Linked DNA regions of Aliamphritea hakodatensis. The protein of the gene in region 1 interacts with the protein of each later gene in a pairwise test. Links are inferred from orthologs where the notes say so. Each region holds a gene or a part of one and is shown on either strand. Other genes may lie near its edges. The genes, in order: PCI15_RS05295 and PCI15_RS05885.

Evidence for each region.
Region 2: the proteins of PCI15_RS05295 (region 1) and PCI15_RS05885 interact in binary tests that used the Escherichia coli proteins (3 or more experiments, as listed by UniProt). The link is inferred for Aliamphritea hakodatensis from one-to-one orthologs.

Annotation. Positions count from the first base shown.
Region 1 is NZ_AP025281.1:1,159,534-1,164,963, forward strand. What follows is about bases 1,860-4,814. They hold PCI15_RS05295 (RodZ domain-containing protein), read left to right. Parts: upstream 1,860-2,767; coding sequence 2,768-3,862; downstream 3,863-4,814. Other genes in these bases: rlmN (dual-specificity RNA methyltransferase RlmN), read left to right, coding at 1,860-1,989; pilW (type IV pilus biogenesis/stability protein PilW), read left to right, coding at 2,010-2,771; hisS (histidine--tRNA ligase), read left to right, coding at 3,913-4,814. Also shown: fdx (ISC system 2Fe-2S type ferredoxin), read left to right, coding at 1-34; Fe-S cluster assembly protein IscX, read left to right, coding at 52-252; ndk (nucleoside-diphosphate kinase), read left to right, coding at 384-791; more of rlmN, read left to right, coding at 850-1,859; more of hisS, read left to right, coding at 4,815-5,151; PCI15_RS05305 (YfgM family protein), read left to right, coding at 5,190-5,430.
Region 2 is NZ_AP025281.1:1,286,175-1,301,909, forward strand. Bases 5,677-8,452 are described here. They hold PCI15_RS05885 (rod shape-determining protein), read left to right. Parts: upstream 5,677-6,430; coding sequence 6,431-7,474; downstream 7,475-8,452. Other genes in these bases: gatC (Asp-tRNA(Asn)/Glu-tRNA(Gln) amidotransferase subunit GatC), read right to left, coding at 5,710-5,997; mreC (rod shape-determining protein MreC), read left to right, coding at 7,551-8,435; mreD (rod shape-determining protein MreD), read left to right, coding at 8,438-8,452. Outside these bases: upp (uracil phosphoribosyltransferase), read left to right, coding at 1-295; PCI15_RS05860 (uracil-xanthine permease family protein), read left to right, coding at 490-1,794; peptide-methionine (S)-S-oxide reductase MsrA, read right to left, coding at 1,866-2,336; Asp-tRNA(Asn)/Glu-tRNA(Gln) amidotransferase subunit GatB, read right to left, coding at 2,629-4,080; Asp-tRNA(Asn)/Glu-tRNA(Gln) amidotransferase subunit GatA, read right to left, coding at 4,177-5,631; more of mreD, read left to right, coding at 8,453-8,926; PCI15_RS05900 (Maf family protein), read left to right, coding at 8,944-9,531; rng (ribonuclease G), read left to right, coding at 9,599-11,080; PCI15_RS05910 (YhdP family protein), read left to right, coding at 11,086-15,006; ribosome biogenesis factor YjgA, read right to left, coding at 15,030-15,572; mgtE (magnesium transporter), read right to left, coding at 15,611-15,735. UniProt on the Escherichia coli protein: Forms membrane-associated dynamic filaments that are essential for cell shape determination. Acts by regulating cell wall synthesis and cell elongation, and thus cell shape.

The DNA.
Region 1 (5,430 bases):
ATATACGATCAACCAGGTATCTGAACGCCACTGAGGCGGGAGAACAGTATTATGTCTTTTAAATGGGTAGATGTGCACGACATTGCCATCGAGCTTGATGAGCGGTATCCGGACACGGATCCGCTAACCGTCAGTTTTCCGGATCTGTATGAATCGGTGATGGCGCTGGAAGGCTTTGATGATGACCCTGACCGTTGCGGCGAAAAGATTCTTGAGGCTATTCAGATGGCCTGGATCGAAGAGCGACAGTGAACACCGTAAAAAGCCCGCAAAAGCGGGCTTTTTCGTCTTTGAGGATGCTGTTATCTGTCAGGCTCATGGCGTATAATGGCGCGTTTTTCTAATATCCCTTGTGTCCTAAAATTTAAGAGGATTTATAGCAAATGGCTATCGAACGTACTTTTTCAATCATTAAGCCCGATGCAGTTGCCAAGAACGTTGTCGGCAAGATCGTTTCTCGTTTTGAAGAAGCGGGTCTGAAAGTGGTTGAAATGCAGATGAAATCTCTGTCTCAGGCTGAAGCAGAAGGTTTCTACGCAGAGCACAAAGAACGTCCATTCTTCGGCGATCTGGTTGCTTTCATGACTTCCGGTCCTGTTGTTGTTCAGGTTCTGGAAGGTGAGAACGCTATCGCTCTGAACCGCGAGCTGATGGGTGCTACTAACCCACAGGAAGCTGCTGAAGGTACTATCCGTCGCGATTTCGCTGAGTCTATCGACGCGAATGCTGTACACGGTTCTGACGCGCCTGCTTCTGCAGAGCGTGAAATTGCTTACTTCTTCGGTAAGTAATATCTGTTGGGCCGGGACACCGTGTTTCGGCCCACTGTTTTATGATGTTAGGTGAGATATGACTGAAGCCACACAAAAAGTTAATTTACTGGGACATTCGCCACAAAAGCTGGCTGAATATTTTCAGAGCATCGGTGAAAAGCCGTTCCGTGCTACCCAGGTATTGAAGTGGATTCATCAGTTCGGTGTCAGCGATTTTGCTGAGATGACTAACATCAGCAAGGCGTTACGGGAAAAGCTTGCCTCGGTGGCAGAAATCCGTGAGCCTGAAGTTCTGGTTCAGAACATTTCCAAAGACGGTACCCGTAAGTGGGTCATTAAGCTGGAAGGCGGCTCTTGTGTTGAAGCTGTACTGATTCCGGAAAATGGCCGGGCAACCCTGTGTGTATCTTCGCAGATCGGTTGTTCGCTTGACTGCAGTTTTTGCTCCACAGGTAAGCAGGGGTTTAACCGTAATATGAGTGCCGCCGAAATTATCGGTCAGGTACGGGTGGCAATTCGCTCTTTTGGTCCTTTTGATCCTTCCGGTGACCGCCGTGTGACGAACGTGGTGTTTATGGGTATGGGCGAGCCCCTGATGAATTTTGATAACGTTGTTGATGCTATTCAACTGATGATGGATGACAACGCTTATGGTTTATCCAAGCGCCGCGTGACCCTGAGTACTTCGGGTGTGGTACCTGCGCTAGATAAGCTTCGTGAAGTAACGGATGTTTCTCTGGCAATCTCACTTCACGCCGGTAACAACGATCTGCGTGATGTGTTAGTACCGATCAATAAAAAATATCCGATTGATGAGCTGGTTGCGGCCTGTAACCGCTATATGGACAGCCTTAACGATAAGCGTGTAATTACGGTCGAGTACACATTGATCGAAGGCATTAATGATCAGCCTCAGCACGCCCGGGAGTTAGTTAAAGTATTGAAACGCTTGCCTTGTAAGCTGAATTTGATACCTTTTAATCCTTTCCCTAATTCGGATTATCTGCGGCCGTCGGAAGATGCCATTCAGGCATTTAAGATGATTGTAGTTAAAGCGGGTATTATTACTACTGTCCGCCGGACCCGCGGGGATGATGTAGATGCGGCATGTGGTCAGTTAGTTGGCCAGGTTATGGACCGGACCCGCCGCAGTGAAAAGTATATTCCGTTAACTCCTGCTGATGCTGTACAGGTACAACAGGCTGTTAAACACTAAGTTTGTCAGGAGAGACGCGATTGAAAAGCTGTTTAGTTGTTCTGTTATCAGTACTGCTCGCAGCTTGCGCGGGTAATACAACTCAGACAAACGGTAATCTGAATAACGGTGCGGCAGATGCTTATACCCAGTTGGGTATTCAGTATCTGCGTGATGGCGATAACGCCAATGCCAAGCAGGCTTTTCACCGTGCCACACAGATAGACCCGGATACAGAGCTGGCTTATAACGGGCTGGCGATGGTCTTTCAGCTGGAGAATGAAGCTGATCTGGCTGAAGAGTATTTTAAACGGGCTGTTTCTATCGCACCGGATAATGCTGTTCTGCGAAATAATTACGGTGCATTTCTGTTTAGCCAGGAGCGTTATCAAGAAGCCTGTAAAGAATTGGCGGTCGCGACACAGGATCCGTTTTACGCACAGCGGGCTCAGGCATTTGAAAATCTGGGGCGTTGTTATCAGAACCTGAAACGTTTTCCGGCTGCTGAACATGCATTCAAGCGAAGCCTCAATCTTAACCCGAATCGTCCTGTTGCCTTAATCGAACTGGCAGATACGCTGTTGGCTGAAAATCAGCCGGATGAGGCTTTCATCTATTTTGAGCGTTTCGGTGAATTAGTTGATAACCGTCAGGTCGAACATTACGCTAGGAGCCTTTGGTTAGGTATCCGCATCTCCAGAGTCAAAAATAATTCGATTAGTGCAGCGACTTATGGTTTGATTCTTAAGAATTTATTTCCAGATTCGCAAGAATACCGTGAGTATAAGGAGTCATCTCGGTGAGTAGAAAAGAACCGCAAAGTGGCGATAGTGAACTGCAGGAACTGGTTTTTCCTGTTGATGAGCTGATTCAGGCGCGTGAAGACAGCGGCCGTACTCAGGATGATGTGGCACAGGAGCTGCGTCTGTCGATGCGATACATTCAGGCGTTGGAAACGGCTGAGTTTGAAGCGCTGCCAAGTATGGTGTTTGCCCGTGGATACATCCAGAGCTATACCAAGTTGCTCGGTTTGGATGCGGACCGTTATCTGGCAATTTTTGATGAGCTGACGACGCCGGGTGGAAAGCAGCGCCGCCGCCCGATCCGTGCGGTAGGAAAAGTTGATCAGCAGGCTAAGTCAGGTGATTTTGCCGTCAGAAGCTTTACCTGGATTATTTTGCTGGCCCTGATCGGTGTTTCAGTGTGGTGGTGGAAGGCTCAAAGTAATCCTGAGTTGTTATCTGACCTGTGGCCGGCAGGGGAAGCAGCGCAGGAAGTCGTTGTTGAAGGTGACGGAACGCTGCAGTTAAACATTGAAGCGGAGCCGGAAGTTGACAGTTTTCCGCCTGTAGATGTTGACCCTGTCAGTGTGCCTGTAACCGAAAAAGCAGATGAGGTTTTAGCCAGCGCTGAAGCTGTACTGGAGCAGGCAGCGGAAGCTGTGCAGGATGTTTCAGGTGATAATGCACAGCCTGAAGAAGCGACTAATGACAGTGGAACGGAACAGCCTGAGGCTGCTTTGAATGCTGAGCCGGTAACGGGTATTACTGCGCAAACGGATATTCAGCTTGAGACTGCGCAGGTTGATCCTCCGGTTCTGGTGCCAGCACAGGAAGAGCGTCAGTCTGTTGGGACCGATTCAAGTGTTGGCCGGTTACTGATCGATTTTCTAGATGATTGCTGGATCAGTGTGAAAGATGTAAATGGTCGGGTCCTGGCAATGCGAATTAAACCGGCAGGCAGCCGGCTTGATGTTTCAGGTCCCGGTCCTCTGAAAATTCAGATTGGCAAAGTCTCCGCGGTTAAAAGTATCACCTTTAACGGCCAGCCGGTTGATCTGAGTAGTTACACCCGTTTAGATGTGGCAAAGCTGAATTTGCCCGCAAGTGAATAAGTTATCTGTTAGGACTAGTTAAATTGGCAAAAATCAAAGCCATCCGCGGAATGAACGACATTCTGCCGGAGCAGACTCCCGTCTGGCAATTCCTCGAATCAACTGTGAAAAATGTACTGGCTACCTACGGCTACAGCGAAATCCGTATGCCGGTTGTTGAACAGACTGATTTGTTTAAACGTTCGATCGGTGAAGTCACGGACATTGTTGAAAAAGAAATGTATACCTTTGAGGACCGCAACGGTGAAAGCCTGACGCTTCGTCCTGAAGGTACTGCCAGCTGCGTGCGTGCCGGTGAAGAGCACGGTTTGTTGTTTAATCAGACCCAGCGTTTATGGTATCAGGGACCGATGTTCCGGTATGAAAAGCCGCAAAAAGGACGCTACCGTCAGTTCCATCAGATTGGTGTTGAAACTTTCGGTATGGCCAGTGCTGATATTGATGCAGAAGTGATCATGCTCAGTGCGCGCCTCTGGAAACAGCTGGGAATCCTTGATGCGGTGACGTTGCAGCTGAATTCACTGGGCAGCAATGAAGCGCGGGCGGTGTTCCGTGCAGATCTGGTTACCTATCTGGAAGCACATAAAGATGAGCTTGATGAAGACAGCCGCCGGCGTCTTGAGTCAAATCCGCTGCGAATTCTGGACAGTAAAGATGCCGGTACTCAGGCTTTGCTGGATAAAGCACCTGTGCTGAATGATTATCTGGATGAAGATTCTAAGTCGCACTTTGCTGAGCTGTGTGAATCCCTTGATGCTGCCGGAATTAAGTACGAAATCAATCCCCGTCTTGTACGTGGTCTGGACTACTACTGTAAAACAGTATTCGAATGGGTGACTGATAAGTTAGGGGCTCAGGGGACTGTCTGTGCAGGCGGCCGTTATGACGGTCTGGTACAGCAACTGGGCGGCCGGGCAACACCCGGTGTAGGTTTTGCCATGGGTGTTGAACGCCTGATTTTGTTGTTGGAAACCCTCAATGTGGTACCGGACGCGTTGCGTCAGCCATTTGATGTTTACCTGGCGGCGGAGCATAAAGGCATTCAGTCCCGTATGGTTGTTCTGGCCGATCAGCTGCGGGATGCTGTGCCCGGGCTGCGTATTCAGCTGCATTGCAGTGGGCTGAAAAACATCGCCAATAAAGCCCGGCAGACCGGCGCTGCCTGGGTAATCCTGGTACGCCAGAATGAAGAAGGTTCACTGGTGTCAAACCTGTGGTATAACTCCGAGCCGAGCTACGATGTTGCTGAGTCGGATATTGCTGCTTTATTACAGCAACAGCAGGCATAAATTAGTTTTTAGAGTTTTATAAAGCACGGGAGTATGTTGTGGCTGAATTGCGCACAGAAGAAGAACAGGTTGAAGCGTTAAAGAAGTGGTGGCAGGAAAATGGTAAGTCACTGGTTCTGGGTGTGCTTCTGGCCGGTGCAATTATTTTTGCATGGAAAGGTTGGCAGAATAACCAGCAAGTAAAAGCTGAAACAGCAGCCGCACTTTATCAGAACCTGATTCAGGCGGTTGCATTAGCCAGCGCCCCGCAGGCAACTGAAGAGCAGAAATCAACCGCTG
Region 2 (15,735 bases), 130 kb from region 1 along the record:
GGCGTATTTTGAAAAGCTGGCCCATGACATTGATGAACGTATGGCGCTGATCATTGATCCTATGCTGGCAACGGGCGGCTCAATGAATGCCACCATTGATATGCTGAAAAAATCAGGCTGTACCAGTATCCGTGCACTGGTGCTGGTGGCTGCGCCTGAAGGGGTGAAAGCTGTTCAGGAGGAGCATCCTGATGTGGAAATCTTCACCGCAGCGCTGGACAGCCATCTCAACGAGCAGGGATACATTATTCCTGGTCTGGGTGATGCCGGCGATAAGATTTTCGGTACAAAGTAAGTTTTCTGTGAGCCGGCAGTGGCCGGCTTGCTGAATGAATTTGGTGCGGGGCTCCGGGCCGCTGCATCTGAACCCGGGACAGTTCTGCTGATCCCGGGTTTTTATAAGTTCTGCATCTTCGGAGGCAGAGAATAATAACCGTGGCAAACTGTGCTTTGGCAGTATTGCCCCACAGGATGAGTAAGGTCTGAAGAATGAGTGATTCTAATACCGTGAATCTGGCGCCTGAACCGCTTTGGCGGACAGTGCTGGCCGGATCGCAGATGTTGTTTGTTGCGTTCGGTGCACTGGTGTTGATGCCGTTGCTGACGGGGATGGACCCAAGCGTTGCGCTGTTTACGGCGGGTCTCGGAACCCTGATGTTTCAGTTTGTGACTAAGCGTCAGGTGCCGGTGTTTCTGGCATCATCTTTCGTATTTATCGCACCGATAATTTACAGCACTAAAACCTGGGGTATGGCCGCCACACTGGGCGCTCTGTTCTGTGCGGGTCTGGTATACATGCTGCTGGCACTGATTGTTAAGGTGCGTGGCGCAGGTTTCCTGCACCGTCTGCTTCCGCCGGTTGTTGTCGGGCCTGTGATCATGGTAATCGGCCTTGGGCTGGCACCGATTGCGGTGAACATGGCGATGGGTAAAGCGGGCGATGGCAGCATCGAGCTGTTCCCGTATGCTGACGCGATGATTGTTTCAATGTCTGCGCTGGTAACTACCTTGCTTGTGGCCACTCTGGGTCAGGGGATCTTCCGTCTGTTACCCATCCTGTCAGGGGTTGTTGTCGGTTATACCGTGGCGCACTTTATGGGCATGGTTAATTACGACATCGTTGCGGCAGCGCCGTTCATCGCCGTGCCGGCTTTTGTGATGCCGGAGTTTCAGTGGCAGGCTATCCTGTTCATGATTCCGGTCGCGATTGCCCCGGCCATCGAGCACGTAGGGGATGTACTGGCGATTGGTAATGTGACCGGTAAAGATTACATTAAAAAGCCGGGTTTACACCGGACACTGTTTGGTGACGGTATTGCGACGTCTGCCGCTGCGCTGTTTGGCGGACCGCCAAATACAACCTATTCAGAAGTGACCGGTGCGGTGATGCTGACCCGTTCATTTAACCCGATGATTATGGTGTGGGCGGCGATCTTTGCGATTGCGCTGGCGTTTGTTGCCAAGTTTGGCATCCTGCTGCAGACCATCCCGGCACCGGTCATGGGCGGTATTCTGATTCTGCTGTTCGGCTCTATTGCGGCGGTGGGTATGAATACCCTGATCAAGGCTAAAGTGGATCTGGCACAACAGCGTAATCTGGTGATTGTGGCGACGACGCTGGTTTTCGGTATCGGCGGCATGGTTGTCGGCAAGGGTGAATTCAGCATGCAGGGTGTAAGCCTGTGTGGTCTGGTAGCGATTGTGCTGAACTTGATTTTGCCAATGGGTCAGGTAGCTAATGATCTGAGCGAAGAAAAAGCCGTGGTTGATGATCTGGTTGATCACGCCAAGTAACTGTCGCTAAAGAAAAAAGCGCGCCGGGTAACCGCCGCGCTTTTTTTATGTTCTTTGCCCGGGAGGGGGTGTCAGATGCTACAGCCGCTCATGCCTTTTTTCGCCAGATATTGCTGGTGATATTCTTCGGCCCGCCAGAACTGCTGCGCCGGTTCGATTAAGGTGACTATAGGGTTACCGAAAATACCGCTTTTATCCAGTACAGCAAGGCTTTGCTCGGCCATGATTCGCTGGGTGTCGTCATGATAGAAAATCGCTGAACGGTACTGGTCACCGACATCAGGACCCTGCCGGTTCAGAGTGGTTGGATCATGCATCTGCCAGAACAGGTCAAGCAGGGTGTCATAGTCCGTTATCTGGTCATCAAACTCTACCTGAATCACTTCGGCGTGGCCGGTACCTTTGCGGCAGATTTCTTCGTAGGTTGGGTTTTCAGTGTGCCCGCCCATATAGCCAACGGCTGTGCCGGTGACTCCGGGATGTTGGCTGAAGCGGGCCTCGACGCCCCAGAAACAGCCTGCAGCAAAAGTGGCAGTTGGCATAAATTGATACTCCTGTAATGTGAGCGCCGGGTGACGGGCAGTTGTCGCCTGTATCCCGGCCTCGTCTGTTTTCTTCGTGCCAGTTAGCGGTATACACGATTGTTAAAACTTAATATACCGTTTTGAGCCGGTGCCGTGGCTAAAGTTCGTTGGCCTGACTGTCTGCGCGTATGTATTTATGTGCAGTTAGTATTTTAGCCCGGCCACGGGCGATGTGGTTGAGGAATTTTTGAGAAGCGAAAAAAAACCGCGGTCAGCCAGGCCGACAGCGGTTTTCTGATGGCTTACCGGATTACACGAGCTGATCCAGTTTTTGTTTCAGCAGCCCCTGCACTTGTCCTGGGTTTGCTTTGCCTTGTGAGGCCTGCATGACCTTGCCCATAAAGAAGCCAATCATTTTACCGCGTTTTTCAGGTTCCGCGCTGACGTACTGATCAACCTGAGGCTGGTTGGCGGCGATTACTTCATCAACCATGGTTTCGATGGCGCCGGTATCGGTAACCTGCTTCAGACCTTTGGCTTCGATGACCTGATCGGCATCACCTTCACCGGCCCACATGGATTCAAATACCTGCTTGGCAATCTTGCCGGAAATGGTGTTGTCGCTGATCCGCAGTAACAGGCCGCCGAGCATCTCTGCGGTTACCGGTGCATCGGTAATCGCAGTATCGGTCTGGTTCAGGTGCTTGGATACTTCACCCATGACCCAGTTGGCCGTCAGTTTGGCGTCTTTCGCGGCTGCGGCTGCAGTTTCAAAGTATTCGCTCAGTTTGCGGTCTGCAGACAGGACCATGGCGTCGTAGTCGCTCAGGCTGTATTCGCTGACGAAACGCTCGCGGCGGGCATCTGGCAGTTCAGGCAGAGTGGCGCGCAATTGCTCGATGTATTCTTCATCGATGACGATCGGTAACAGATCCGGGCAGGGGAAGTAGCGGTAATCGTTGGCTTCTTCCTTGCTGCGCATAGAACGCGTTTCGTCTTTGTTGGCGTCATACAGACGGGTTTCCTGGGTGATCCGGCCGCCGTCTTCCAGGATATCAATCTGTCTTTCAATTTCGCCTAAGATGGCTTTTTCGATGAAACGGAAAGAGTTGATGTTCTTGGTTTCGGTGCGGTTGCCGAGTTTTTCTTCGCCCTTGATGCGTACGGATACGTTACAGTCACAGCGGAAAGAGCCTTCAGCCATGTTGCCGTCACAAATGCCCAGGTTGGTAACAATGGCGTGGATTTTACGTACGTATGCGACAGCTTCTGCAGCGCTGCGCATATCCGGCTCAGAGACGATCTCCAGCAGCGGGGTGCCGGCACGGTTCAGGTCGATGCCGGTCATATCCGGGAATTCTTCGTGCAGGGACTTGCCCGCATCTTCTTCCAGGTGAGCGCGGGTGACGCCAACGCGCTTAATGGTGCCGTCATCCAGCTGAATGTCCACATGGCCAACGCCAACGATCGGGTGGAACAGCTGGCTTGTCTGATAGCCCTTTGGCAGATCCGGGTAAAAGTAGTTCTTACGGTCGAACACGGAGGTGCGGCCGATTTCAGCGTCGATAGCCAGACCAAACATGGTCGCCATGCGCAGGGCTTCAGCATTGAAAACCGGCAACGTGCCCGGCAGTGCCAGATCTACGGCACAGGCCTGGGTGTTTGGCTCAGCACCGAAAGCGGTGCTGGCGCCGGAAAAGATTTTTGACTTGGTGGCCAGTTGGGCGTGAATCTCAAGCCCGATGACTGCTTCCCATTCCATTTTTATAAACCTCTTTGTTTGAATGCCCGGTGAGTAATCTCAAACACGGGAATTCAGGGTGCGCATCAGCGCGGAAATTATTCATTGTCGCGAGTGTTACGCGATGCCTTCCGGTGCTTTTTTGTGCCAGTCAGTTGCTTGCTGGAACATGTGGGCAACATTCAGCAGGCGGCTTTCCGCCAGATAGTTGCCGATAATCTGCAGGCCAACCGGTAAGCCGTTGCTGAAGCCGCATGGCACAGACATGCCCGGCAGGCCGGCAAGGTTCAGGGAGATCGTGAAGATATCTTCCATGTACATGGCAACCGGATCAGCGCTCTTTTCACCCAGCTTCCAGGACGGGTGCGGTGTGGTCGGCCCCATGATGACATCAACTTCAGCCAGTGCGTTGGCAAAGTCCTGCTGGATCAGGCGGCGGATCTGCAGCGCTTTTTTGTAATAAGCATCGTAGAAACCTTCTGAAAGCGCATAGGTACCGACCATGATACGACGCTGTACTTCCGGGCCGAAGCCCTCACCGCGGCTACGTTTGTACAGGTCTTCCAGATCAGCCGGGTCTTCGCAGCGGTAGCCGTAGCGAACGCCGTCGAAGCGGGACAGGTTAGACGAGGCCTCTGCCGGTGCCACAATGTAGTAAGCCGGGATGGCCAGGTGGGTGTTAGGCAGGCTGATTTCTTTAACTTCAGCGCCCATGGCTTCGTATTCTTTAATGGCTGCCTGAACCTGTTCTGCGATGCCTGCGTCGATGCCTTCACCGAAGTACTCTTTTGGCAGGCCGATTTTCAGGCCTTTTAATGGCTGATTCAGGTCGGCAGTAAAGTCCGGTACCGCTTTATCCAGGCTGGTGGAGTCTTTCGGATCGAAACCGGCCATTACGTTCAGCATCATCGCAGCATCTTCTGCGGTGCGGGTCATCGGACCACCCTGATCCAGAGAGGAGGCAAACGCGACCATGCCGAACCGTGAAACCCGGCCATAGGTCGGCTTAATGCCGGTGATGCCGGTCAGTGCGGCAGGCTGGCGAATGGAACCGCCGGTATCGGTGCCGGTCGCTGCCGGTGCCAGACGGGCTGCAACGGCCGCTGCAGAACCGCCGGAAGAGCCGCCGGGTACCCGCTCGGTATCCCACGGGTTACGGGACGGGCCGTAGAAGCTGGATTCGTTGGACGAGCCCATGGCGAATTCGTCCATGTTGGTCTTGCCCAGTGTCACTGCGCCGGCCTGATTGAATTTTTCTACAACCGTGGCGTTGTATGGTGAAATGAAGTTGTCCAGCATTTTCGAGCCGCAGCTGGTGCGTACGCCCTCGGTGCAGAACAGGTCTTTATGGGCAATTGGCAAGCCGGTAAATGCGCCGGCTTCACCGTTGGCGCGCTGAGCATCAGCGGCTTTGGCCTGTGCGATGGCCTGTTCTTCGGTAACGCTGATGTAGCTGTTATACCGGCTGTCCTGTTCGTTAATGCGCTGCAGGTAGGCCTGGGTGAGTTCGACGCTGCTGAATTCGCCGCTGTCTAGTCCCTGTGCCAGTTCGGCAAGTGTTTTTTCAAACATGGTAATGGGTGATCCTTAAATCGAAATTCGGGTAACGGGCTCAGTGGAGCTTCTCGTTTCAGAGAGTCTGAGCAGAGGTTATTCGATAACCTTCGGAACCTGGAACAGGCCGTTTTCAACAGCGGGTGCAACGGTTTGCAGGTGGTCGCGCTTGTTCGGTTCACTCACTTCGTCAGTGCGCAGGCGCTGAACGGCATCCAGCGGGTGTGACATCGGTGCCACATCAGCGGTATCCACAGCCTGCATCTGATTAACTAAGTCCAGAATGCTGGAGAGGGTCGTGGTGTATTCCGGGATGTCCTGCTCGTTGATTTGCAGGCGCGCCAGGTGGGCGATTTTTTCCACGTCTGAGCGATCTAGTGCCATGGTTGGATACTCATAAAACTGATTAAAAGATTAGCCCGGGAATTTTGCCTGACCATCGCGGTGAAAGCCATGGGCAAAATATGCCGTTTGCGTTGATTTCAGTCTTGCTTAAATAACCTGAACTGAATGCATTATCTGCTGTCTCCAGCATGGCTGATAGCAGCGAAGCCGGAGGCTTGGATGCGCCTCAGTGTGTATTCGGCAGATTATCTATAGCTTATTGAAAATAAAGCGCTACGTTAACACATTTGTTGCTTGCCCAAAATCCCCGCCATTGCTACAGTGGGACATTTTTAAGAGGAAGCTGCGAACAGCTCCGGAACACCTCTGATAATTAGAGTAAATCTTCAAACTATTTCGCAGGTTTCATAGTCATAGCGCAGTCTTTTTTTTGCGCCGCTAGAGTAAGATATTCAGGTAAGGCGGACAGTCAATGTTTAAAAAAATTCGCGGGATTTTTTCCAGTGATCTATCTATCGATTTAGGGACGGCAAACACCCTTATCTATGTTCGCGATAAAGATATCGTACTCAATGAACCTTCTGTGGTGGCGATTCGCCAGAGCGGTAACGGTGCGCAAAAAGCTGTTGCGGCCGTCGGTACCGATGCCAAGCGCATGCTGGGACGTACCCCGGGTAACATTACCGCTATCCGTCCGATGAAAGACGGCGTCATTGCCGACTTCCATGTGACTGAGAAAATGCTGCAGCACTTTATCAGCAAGGTTCATGATAATAATTTCCTGACACCGAGCCCGCGGGTTCTGGTATGTGTGCCCTGTCAGTCAACACAGGTTGAGCGGCGGGCAATTAAAGAATCGGCCATGGGCGCAGGCGCCCGTGAGGTGTACCTGATTGAAGAGCCGATGGCGGCAGCAATCGGTGCCGGTCTGCCGGTTGAGGAAGCCAACGGTTCAATGGTGGTAGATATCGGTGGTGGTACCACTGAAATCGCGATCATTTCCCTGAACGGTATTGTCTATGCGGAATCTGTCCGTGTGGGTGGTGACCGTTTTGATGAAGGCATCGTGACCTATATTCGCCGTAACTACGGCAGCCTGATCGGTGATGCAACTGCTGAACGGATCAAGCAGGAAATCGGTACCGCGTATCCGGCTGCTGAAACCCGTGAAATTGATGTCCGTGGCCGTAACCTGGCGGAAGGTATTCCCCGCAGCTTTACGCTGAACAGCAATGAAATCATGGAAGCGTTACAGGAGCCACTGTCTGCCATTGTACAGTCGGTGAAAAGTGCGCTGGAACAGTGTCCGCCGGAACTGGCGTCCGATATCGCTGAGCGCGGCATTGTGCTGACCGGTGGTGGTGCATTGTTGCGTAACCTGGATAAGCTGATCAGTGAAGAAACCGGCCTGCCGGTGATCGTAGCTGAGGATCCGCTGACCTGTGTTGCCCGGGGTGGCGGACGTGCTCTTGAGTTGCTTGACAAGCATGCCTTTGAGTTACTGACATACGAATAAATTGCTATGCTGAAAATGAGCTTCAGGAACAGTGCCTGCCTGACTGACGATTTTCAGGAGGTGTGGCATTAGCAGTATCTTCAGAAGCGGGTCCTTAAAGGCCCGCTTTATTATTTTATTAGTCCTTGCAATTGCGTTGGTGGTGCTTGACCTGAAATGGGCCAAGATGAATCAGACGCGCGCATACCTTTCTCTGGCGATTACACCCTTACAGTGGCTGGTGGATACCCCAGCGCAGGTGGCGGATGAACTCAGTGACGTGCTGATTACCCGGACGCAGCTGATCGAAGAGAACCGTCAGTTACGTCAGGAGGCTTTGTTGCTGAAGCGTAAAGTGCTTCAGGTGTCGGCGCTGACGGCGGAAAACGTGCGTCTTCGTGAACTGCTGAATGGCAGTCAGCGTCTGGCCAATGATGTCACGCTGACCGAGCTGATTGGCATTAATCCGGACCCGTTCCAGCATCAGGTTATTCTGAATAAAGGTTCAGAAGATGAAGTCTATGTGGGGCAGGCAGTGCTGGATGCAGGTGGCATCATGGGGCAGATTATTGAATTGTCTCATTATACCAGCCGGGCAATGCTTATTACCGATTCACGGCATGCGATTCCTGTGGAAGTAAACCGTAACGGTTTTCGTTCGATTGCCCTGGGTAACGGTTCTGTTGATGAGCTGGAGCTGGGGCATGTGCCGGATACCGCTGATGTCCGGGAAGGGGATTTGCTGGTGTCTTCAGGTCTGGGTGGACGTTTCCCCCGGGGCTATCCGGTGGCGCGTATTACCAGCGTAACAAGAGATCCGGGACAAACCTTTGCAACGGTTAAAGCTAAGCCCACTGCACGGCTGAATAAGAGCCGGCATATTCTGCTGGTGGATTTGTCCGAACAGCAGCCTGAGCCTTTACCGCTCGCCGGAGAACTTGTTGCTGAGGAGGCTGACGCCGCTGCTCAGCCGGAGTCCTGAAGGTGAGTCAGCAGGAGCCGGGTGGCGGCGCGATTATTTTCGGTACCTTTCTGCTGGGGCTGATGCTCAGCCAGGTGCCTTTACCTACATCGGTTGAGTGGTTTCGCCCGGAATGGGTTGTCATTATTCTGATTTACTGGGTAATGGCATTACCGGAGCGGGTCGGTCTGGGCAGTGCTGTTTTATTAGGGCTGGCGCTGGATATTATTAAAGGTATCCCGCTGGGACTGAATGTGATCGCGCTGCTGGTGGTTGCCTATCTGACACTGATGCTGCACCGGCGTTTACGGATGTTCCCTTTATGGCAGCAAGCTTTCGTGGTCATGATTCTGGTGGGCATTAATCAGTTACTGTTTAACTGGTTCCATGGTCTGATAGGTACCCGCAGTGACAGCCTGATCTTTTTGCTGCCGGCGCTGATCAGCGCCATTTTATGGCCCTGGATGTTTGTGATCCTGCGTGGCCTGCGGCGTACTTTCAGGGTCAGTTAACCAGACAGGTTTTTTCAATGTCCGATCTTATTCTTGCATCTGCTTCACCCCGTCGCCGCGAATTATTGCAGCAGATAGGGGTGCGTTTTGATGTACAGCCTGTAGATATCCCGGAAGTAAAACGGCCGGATGAAAGCGCCGATGATTTTGTAAAACGGCTGGCTGTGGAGAAAGCCACGGCGGGTTGGGAGCGCAGCGGACGGAATTTGCCCGTACTGGGGTCGGATACTGTCGTCGTGCTGGATGATCAGGTCATGGGTAAGCCCCGTAACCGTGAGCATGGCATTGCAATGTTGCAGGCGCTTTCCGGGCGTGAGCACCAGGTTATGACGGCCTTGGCTATAGTTAATAATGAACAAACACAGGTACGTGCAGTCTCAACCCGTGTGCAGTTTAAAGAACTGTCTGACGAGTTATGCCTGAGGTACTGGGAAACCGGTGAGCCGGCAGACAAAGCCGGTGGTTACGGGATTCAGGGGCTGGGTGCGGTGTTTGTTGCCAGTATGAGCGGAAGTTATTCGTCTGTAGTCGGTTTGCCGCTGGCCGAAACTGCAGATCTGTTGAATGTATTTAAGGTGCCGTTTTGGCAATGCGCAGCAGAATGAATGTCATGACAATGTAATAACTCCGGCTGATAGTTTCTGTATAGCGGCAAACACGTAAGGATAGATGATGAGCGAAGAGATACTGATTAACTTTACCCCGATGGAAACCCGGGTAGCAGTCATTGAGAACGGAATGCCGCAGGAGATTTACATAGAACGGGCAGAGCGTCGCGGCATTGTCGGTAATATTTATAAAGGTAAGGTTGTCCGGGTGTTGCCCGGTATGCAGGCGGCGTTTGTTGATATCGGTCTGGAGCGGGCGGCGTTTATCCACGTTGATGAGTTACAGAGACCTGATTCCGCTGATGATTCAGGCAAAGCCAACATTGCCATTAACCACCTGTTACGCGAAGGCCAGCCACTGGTCGTGCAGGTGACTAAAGATCCTCTGGGCACCAAGGGTGCCCGCCTGACCACTAATTTGTCTATTCCTTCCCGTTATCTGGTGTATATGCCGGGTAATGAGCATATTGGTATCTCCCAGCGTATTGAAGACAGCGATGAGCGTGACCGGTTACGTAATCTGGTTGAAAAAGCCGTTGCTGATCTTGGTCAGGACGGCGATACCAATATCGGTGGTTTTATCTTACGAACAGTGTCAGAAGGTGCCTGCGAGCAGGAACTGACGCTGGATATTCAGTTCCTTTGCCGTTTATGGCGTGCCGTTGAACGTAAGATTAAAGAGTCTCCGGTGGCATCGATTATTTATGAAGATCTGCCACTGAATATGCGTGCCCTGCGTGATATGGCTCATGCCGGTGTTGAGCGTATCCGGATTGATTCTAAAGAGACGTTCCAGAAGTCGGTGGATTTTGCTGCGGCACTGGTGCCGCAGATTGGCGATATTCTGGAGTATTACCCCGGCGAACGGCCGATCTTTGATCTTTATAATATTGAGGAAGAAATTCAGAAAGCCCTGGGCCGTAAAGTTGAACTGAAATCCGGTGGGTATCTGATTTTTGATCAGACCGAAGCGATGACCACGGTGGATATTAACACCGGTGCTTATGTGGGCCACCGTAACCTTGAAGAAACGATATTTAAGACCAATCTTGAAGCCGCTACCGCGATAGGCCGACAGCTGCGTTTAAGAAATCTGGGCGGCATCATCATTATCGACTTTATTGATATGGTGGATGAAGACCATCAGCGTCAGGTATTGCGGACGCTGGAACGGGTATTGGAAAGGGATCATGTAAAGTGCAAACTGACCGGTGTATCTGAACTGGGGCTGGTGGAAATGACCCGCAAACGGACCCGGGAAAGTCTCGAGCATGTGCTGTGTCAGCCCTGTAATCACTGTCAGGGGCGTGGCTCGATCAAAACACCGGAAACCGTGTGTTACGAGATTTTTCGGGAAATTCTGCGTCAGCACCGGGCCTATGATACCGATAGCTATCTGGTGCTTGCCTCGGAGTCTGTGGTGGATATGCTGCAGGATGATGCTTCGGATCATGTTGCTGAACTGGAGGCCTTCATTGGTAAATCAATCCGTTTTCAGGCGGAAGCAATGTATAGCCCTGAGCACTATGATGTGGTGCTGCGGTAAAAACCATGTGGTTGCTTAAAACAGGCGTTCGCTGGCTAAACTGGCTGGTGCTGGCTGTTTTGCTGTTGCTGGTCATTGCGATGCTGGCAATCCGGCAGATGATGCCGCTGGTGAGCGATTATCGTGAAGATATCAGCAGTTATCTGAGCCGGCAGCTGAATGCTGAGATCAGCATGCAGCAGATCAGTGCTGACTGGGACGGACGCTATCCGCGACTGTATGTCAGTGATCTGCAGGCCCGTTTACCGGATGAAAATCTGGATGTTCAGGTGCAAAGTCTGGATCTGAGCTTCAATTTTGTTGCCAGCCTGTTACGGGGTGAACCTCTTTTTCAGCGTATAGATGTGCGCGGTGTTCAGACCCGTGTCATTCTGCCGGCAGACCTTGGTGCTGAGGTGCCTGTTGCTCCTGGTTCCGGTTTGCAAACGGAAGTGCCGCAATGGCTCACTCTGTTGCTGAATCAGCCGCGTATTTATGTATCAGACAGCCAGATTTTACTGCAGCCGTCCCAGGGGGACGCGGTGGCTGTACAGCTGCAGTCTGCGCAGTTAGAAAATACCTCAGAACAGCATCAGCTGTCAGTGGGGCTGGAACTGGCGGTTGCCGGTGAACCTGCGAATACCCTGCGGCTGGTTCTGGAAAGCAATGGCCTTAAGCAGACACCGGCAGTGGATTTTTATGTGCAGGCCAATGCGTTATCCACTGGCCTGCTTGATACCGTCAGGCGGTTGCTGCCGGGCGTTGGTGGGCTGAATGAGGTGGATGTTGAGCAGCTTGATGCCGGTATCAGCCTTTGGGGGCGCTGGAGCAATGGCGCGATCAGCCGCTTGCGTACCCGGATGGATATCAGATCGTTGCTACTTGAACAGCCTCAGCCTGTTCATCTGGAAGACTTTACTGCGGATCTGGTGTTTTCTGAAGAGGCCGGCCTGAAGCGTTTGCGGGCCAGTCATCTGGAAGGTGTGCTGGACTCGGCCCGGTTAAGAATTAACGAGGCGGTGCTGCAGCAGCGTCATGACAGCCTGCGTTTTACCATGCCTGAGCAGAATCTTGGTCGTCTGGAGGCCTGGCTGTTACAGCAGTCTTTTATTCCGCAGGCAGTGCGTGATGAAATCGCTTTGCTGGCTTTGCAGGGGAATGTTCGGAATATTCAGGTGGACTGGCCTGTTCTGTCTGACGCTGACCCGGAGGGAGGCGTTGATCTGGCCGCTGTCGGATTACCTGCTTTCAGCCCTCTGGATTTTGCCGCTGTTGCCGATCTGGACCGGGTTGGATTTAACGGCTATGAAGGTGCACCGGCGATGCAGGGTGTGGATGGCCGTCTTGAGCTGGCGTATCAGGATGATGAGCTGAATGGCCGGATTGATCTGGCCAGCGATGATCTTGGTCTGTTCTTTCCGGAAGAGTTTAATGCTGGCTGGCGTTTTGACTATGCCCGCGGCACAACCTTTTTCCACCTGAAGGAGCAGGTGCTGACGCTCAGCAGTGACCTTGTGCGCCTCCGCAAAGAAGGGATAAACGCCAGTGGCCGCTGGAGCCTTTATCTGCCGCTTGATCCTGAGATTCGCAGCGAGCTGACATTGCTGATTGGCATTAAAGATGCCGATGGCCGGTTAGCGCCGACCCTGATTCCCCATAAAGAACTTTCTGACGAACTGAATAACTGGGTAACTGCTGCCGTGAAGCAGGGGCAGGTGACTGAAGGAAGTCTGTTGCTTCATACCAATACCCGTTCGGCTTTCAGTGATGAACCGCAGGTTGTTCAGCTGTTCCTGGATGTGAAGGGCGGCACCATTGACTATGATCCGAACTGGCCTGCCGTTACTGGCACGGATGCCACCATGCTGATGCGTGAAGAAGGGCTGGAAATTTATGCCACCGGCGGTCAGTTAAAGGGCAGTGCTCTGGAGCAGGCGTGGGTATATTTACCACCGGGAACCGAAACATTACGGGTATTGGGATGGGCTCAGGGGGATGCTGGTAATATTCAGGATGTGCTGCTGGGCAGCAATATCTTTTCTGAACCGGTTGAAGAGTTGCAGCAATGGCGGGTAACCGGGCAGGCAAAGACTGCCGTGAACCTGAATTTACCGCTGGACGATCCTGAAGCGGTACCTGATGTGGATGTGGCTGTGGATTTATCTGCAGGGCAGCTCAGCTCAGACGCGCGTCAGTTAAGTTTGTCCGGGCTGGTCGGGCGCTTGAATTATAATCAGCGCAAGGGCCTGTCATCACCGTCACTGAAAGGGCAGATATTCGGAGAGCCGTTTAGCGCTACCATTCTCAGCCGGAATACCCGGCAGGGCACCGTTACTTCGACGACGTTAAACTCCCGGGTCGAGCTGAAGAAAATTCAGCAATGGACCGGAGAAACCGTGCTCAGCGGTATGCAGGGCAGGCAGGCGTATACCGCTACGCTGGATATCTGTGCAACGGCCAGTTGTTCTAAGTTGCAGATTGAGAGTGATCTGAAGGACACTGAACTGAGTTTTTTTGCACCGCTTAATAAGCCAAAAGGTGAAAGATTGCCTTCGCGATTCTCTATGAATTTTGCGGCTACGCCGACGCTGACGTTTAACTTAGGTCAGCGGCTGGCGGCGGCGATGGTGTTGAGAGGGGAGGACATTGAACGTGCTAAGTTTGATTTTGGCACGCAGAAAACCTCTTTACCTGCGCAACCGGGGTACAGTCTGTCTGGTTACCTTGACCGTTTAAATATCGACGAATTACAGCAGTTTTTATCGGCTAACGGTCTGGTGAATGAGACTTCGCCGGCCCCGGGCGGTACGGCATCGGCATCGCCGGCGGCGCTTGAGGCAATTGCAGAAATTGATATGACGCTGTCTGAAGTGTCTTTTGGAACCACCCGGCTTAAAGATGTCCGCTTAGAATTGCAGGACCTTGGTGAGCAGCGCCGGATCAGCCTTCACAGTTCCGCAGTGCAGGGGTCGCTCACGATTAGTGATAACCGTCCATATTTGCTGGATCTGGCCTATATCGACCTTGATGCCCTGTTGCCTGAAGATGCCGGTGATAATGCAGCAGAAGCGCCGTTTGTGGATTCAGCCATCAGGCCTGGTCAGTTGCCGGCTGCGAATGTAAAAGTTGGTCAGTTGGTGTACCACGGTAAGCGCTGGGGAGAGTGGGGCTTTAGTCTGCGAACCCAGGATGGCGACAGCGTATTCAGTGACCTGTACGGGCGTATGGATCAGTTGAATATTAAAGGTGATATACGCTGGTCTTCCGGTACGCCTTCGCAGTCAGAACTGCGCCTGAGCTTACGGGGCGATAATGTCGGACAAAGTCTGATGACTGCAGGCTATCAAAAGGTGCTGGAAACCAGAGAGTTTCGTGCGGATACCAAAATGTTCTGGTCCGGTGCGCCCTGGCAGTTCAGTCTGGGACGTGTCAGAGGGGGCGCAGACTTTGTTGCGGAAGAAGGGCGACTGATTGAAAGCGGAACTTCCAGTAACTTTTTGCGTATTTTTGGCATTCTGAACCTGAATACCCTTGGCCGGCGGTTGCGGCTGGATTTCAAGGATCTGTTTGCCAAGGGCGTCAGTTTCGATGTACTTAAAGGCCGCTACCGGATTGAAAACGGTATCGCGTCGAGTGTGGAGCCTCTGACACTGGATGGCCCTTCGGCCGATGTTCAGCTCACCGGTGATATCGATCTGGTGACGGAAACGCTCAATACGGAAATGCAGGTCACCTTGCCGGTGACCGATAACCTGCCGATTGCGGCTGCTCTGTTAGGCGCGCCTCAGATTGCCGGCGCAGCGTTTATCATCGATAAACTGTTCGGCGATGAAATTAAAGAAAAGGTGGCCGCGGTGCGCTACCGGATGCAGGGCGACTGGGGCGATCCGCAGTTCGAACTGATTACTTCCGGAAAAGACCGGACGCAGGGTGTGGTTGAAAACTGACCCGCGTCCTTAGCCGGAAAGATTTAAAGCTGGAAGCGGGACTCAGCCCGTTCCCGGAGGTACTTAAACAGCTTCCGGGCGGCAACCGGCGGTTTATTCTGAGACAGCTCTTTTTTAGCATTGCGCAGCAACTGGCGCAGGTGCTGAATATCGGCACCGTCATCTTCATTCAGATAGGCCTGCAGGTCAGCATTGTCACCCTCAATCAGGCGGTCACGCCAGCGTTCCAGTTTATGGAACATCTGTGCATGTGCCTGTTTGCCCGCTTCAAAGCGGTCCAGGGCGGCTTCAATGGCTTCTGTGTCTTCGCTGCGCATCAACCGGCCGATGTATTGCAGGTGGCGGCGAATCGCCTCTGAACGGGGCTGAAGGCGGCCTGCTTCAACGATGGCAGCACGCAGCTCCTCACTCATTGGTACCTGTTCAGCCTGCTCTTTGTTCAGCGCGGTGATTTTGGCGCCCAGATCCTGTAAGGCTTCCATTTCGCGCTTACGCTGGGTTTTTGAAACCCATTCTTCATCATCGTTAAACTGTTCGTCGGCGTCCGGGAAATATTGGTTACTCATAATGTCCACTTAACTTAAGGGGGTTAGCGGGTATGCCACTAACTATAGAAGAAGGTTGCCAGACCGAGAAAGGCAAAGAAGCCTACTACATCGGTGATGGTTGTCAGTAATACGCTGCCGGCCAGTGCCGGGTCGATTCCCCAGGCTTTAAGAATAATCGGTA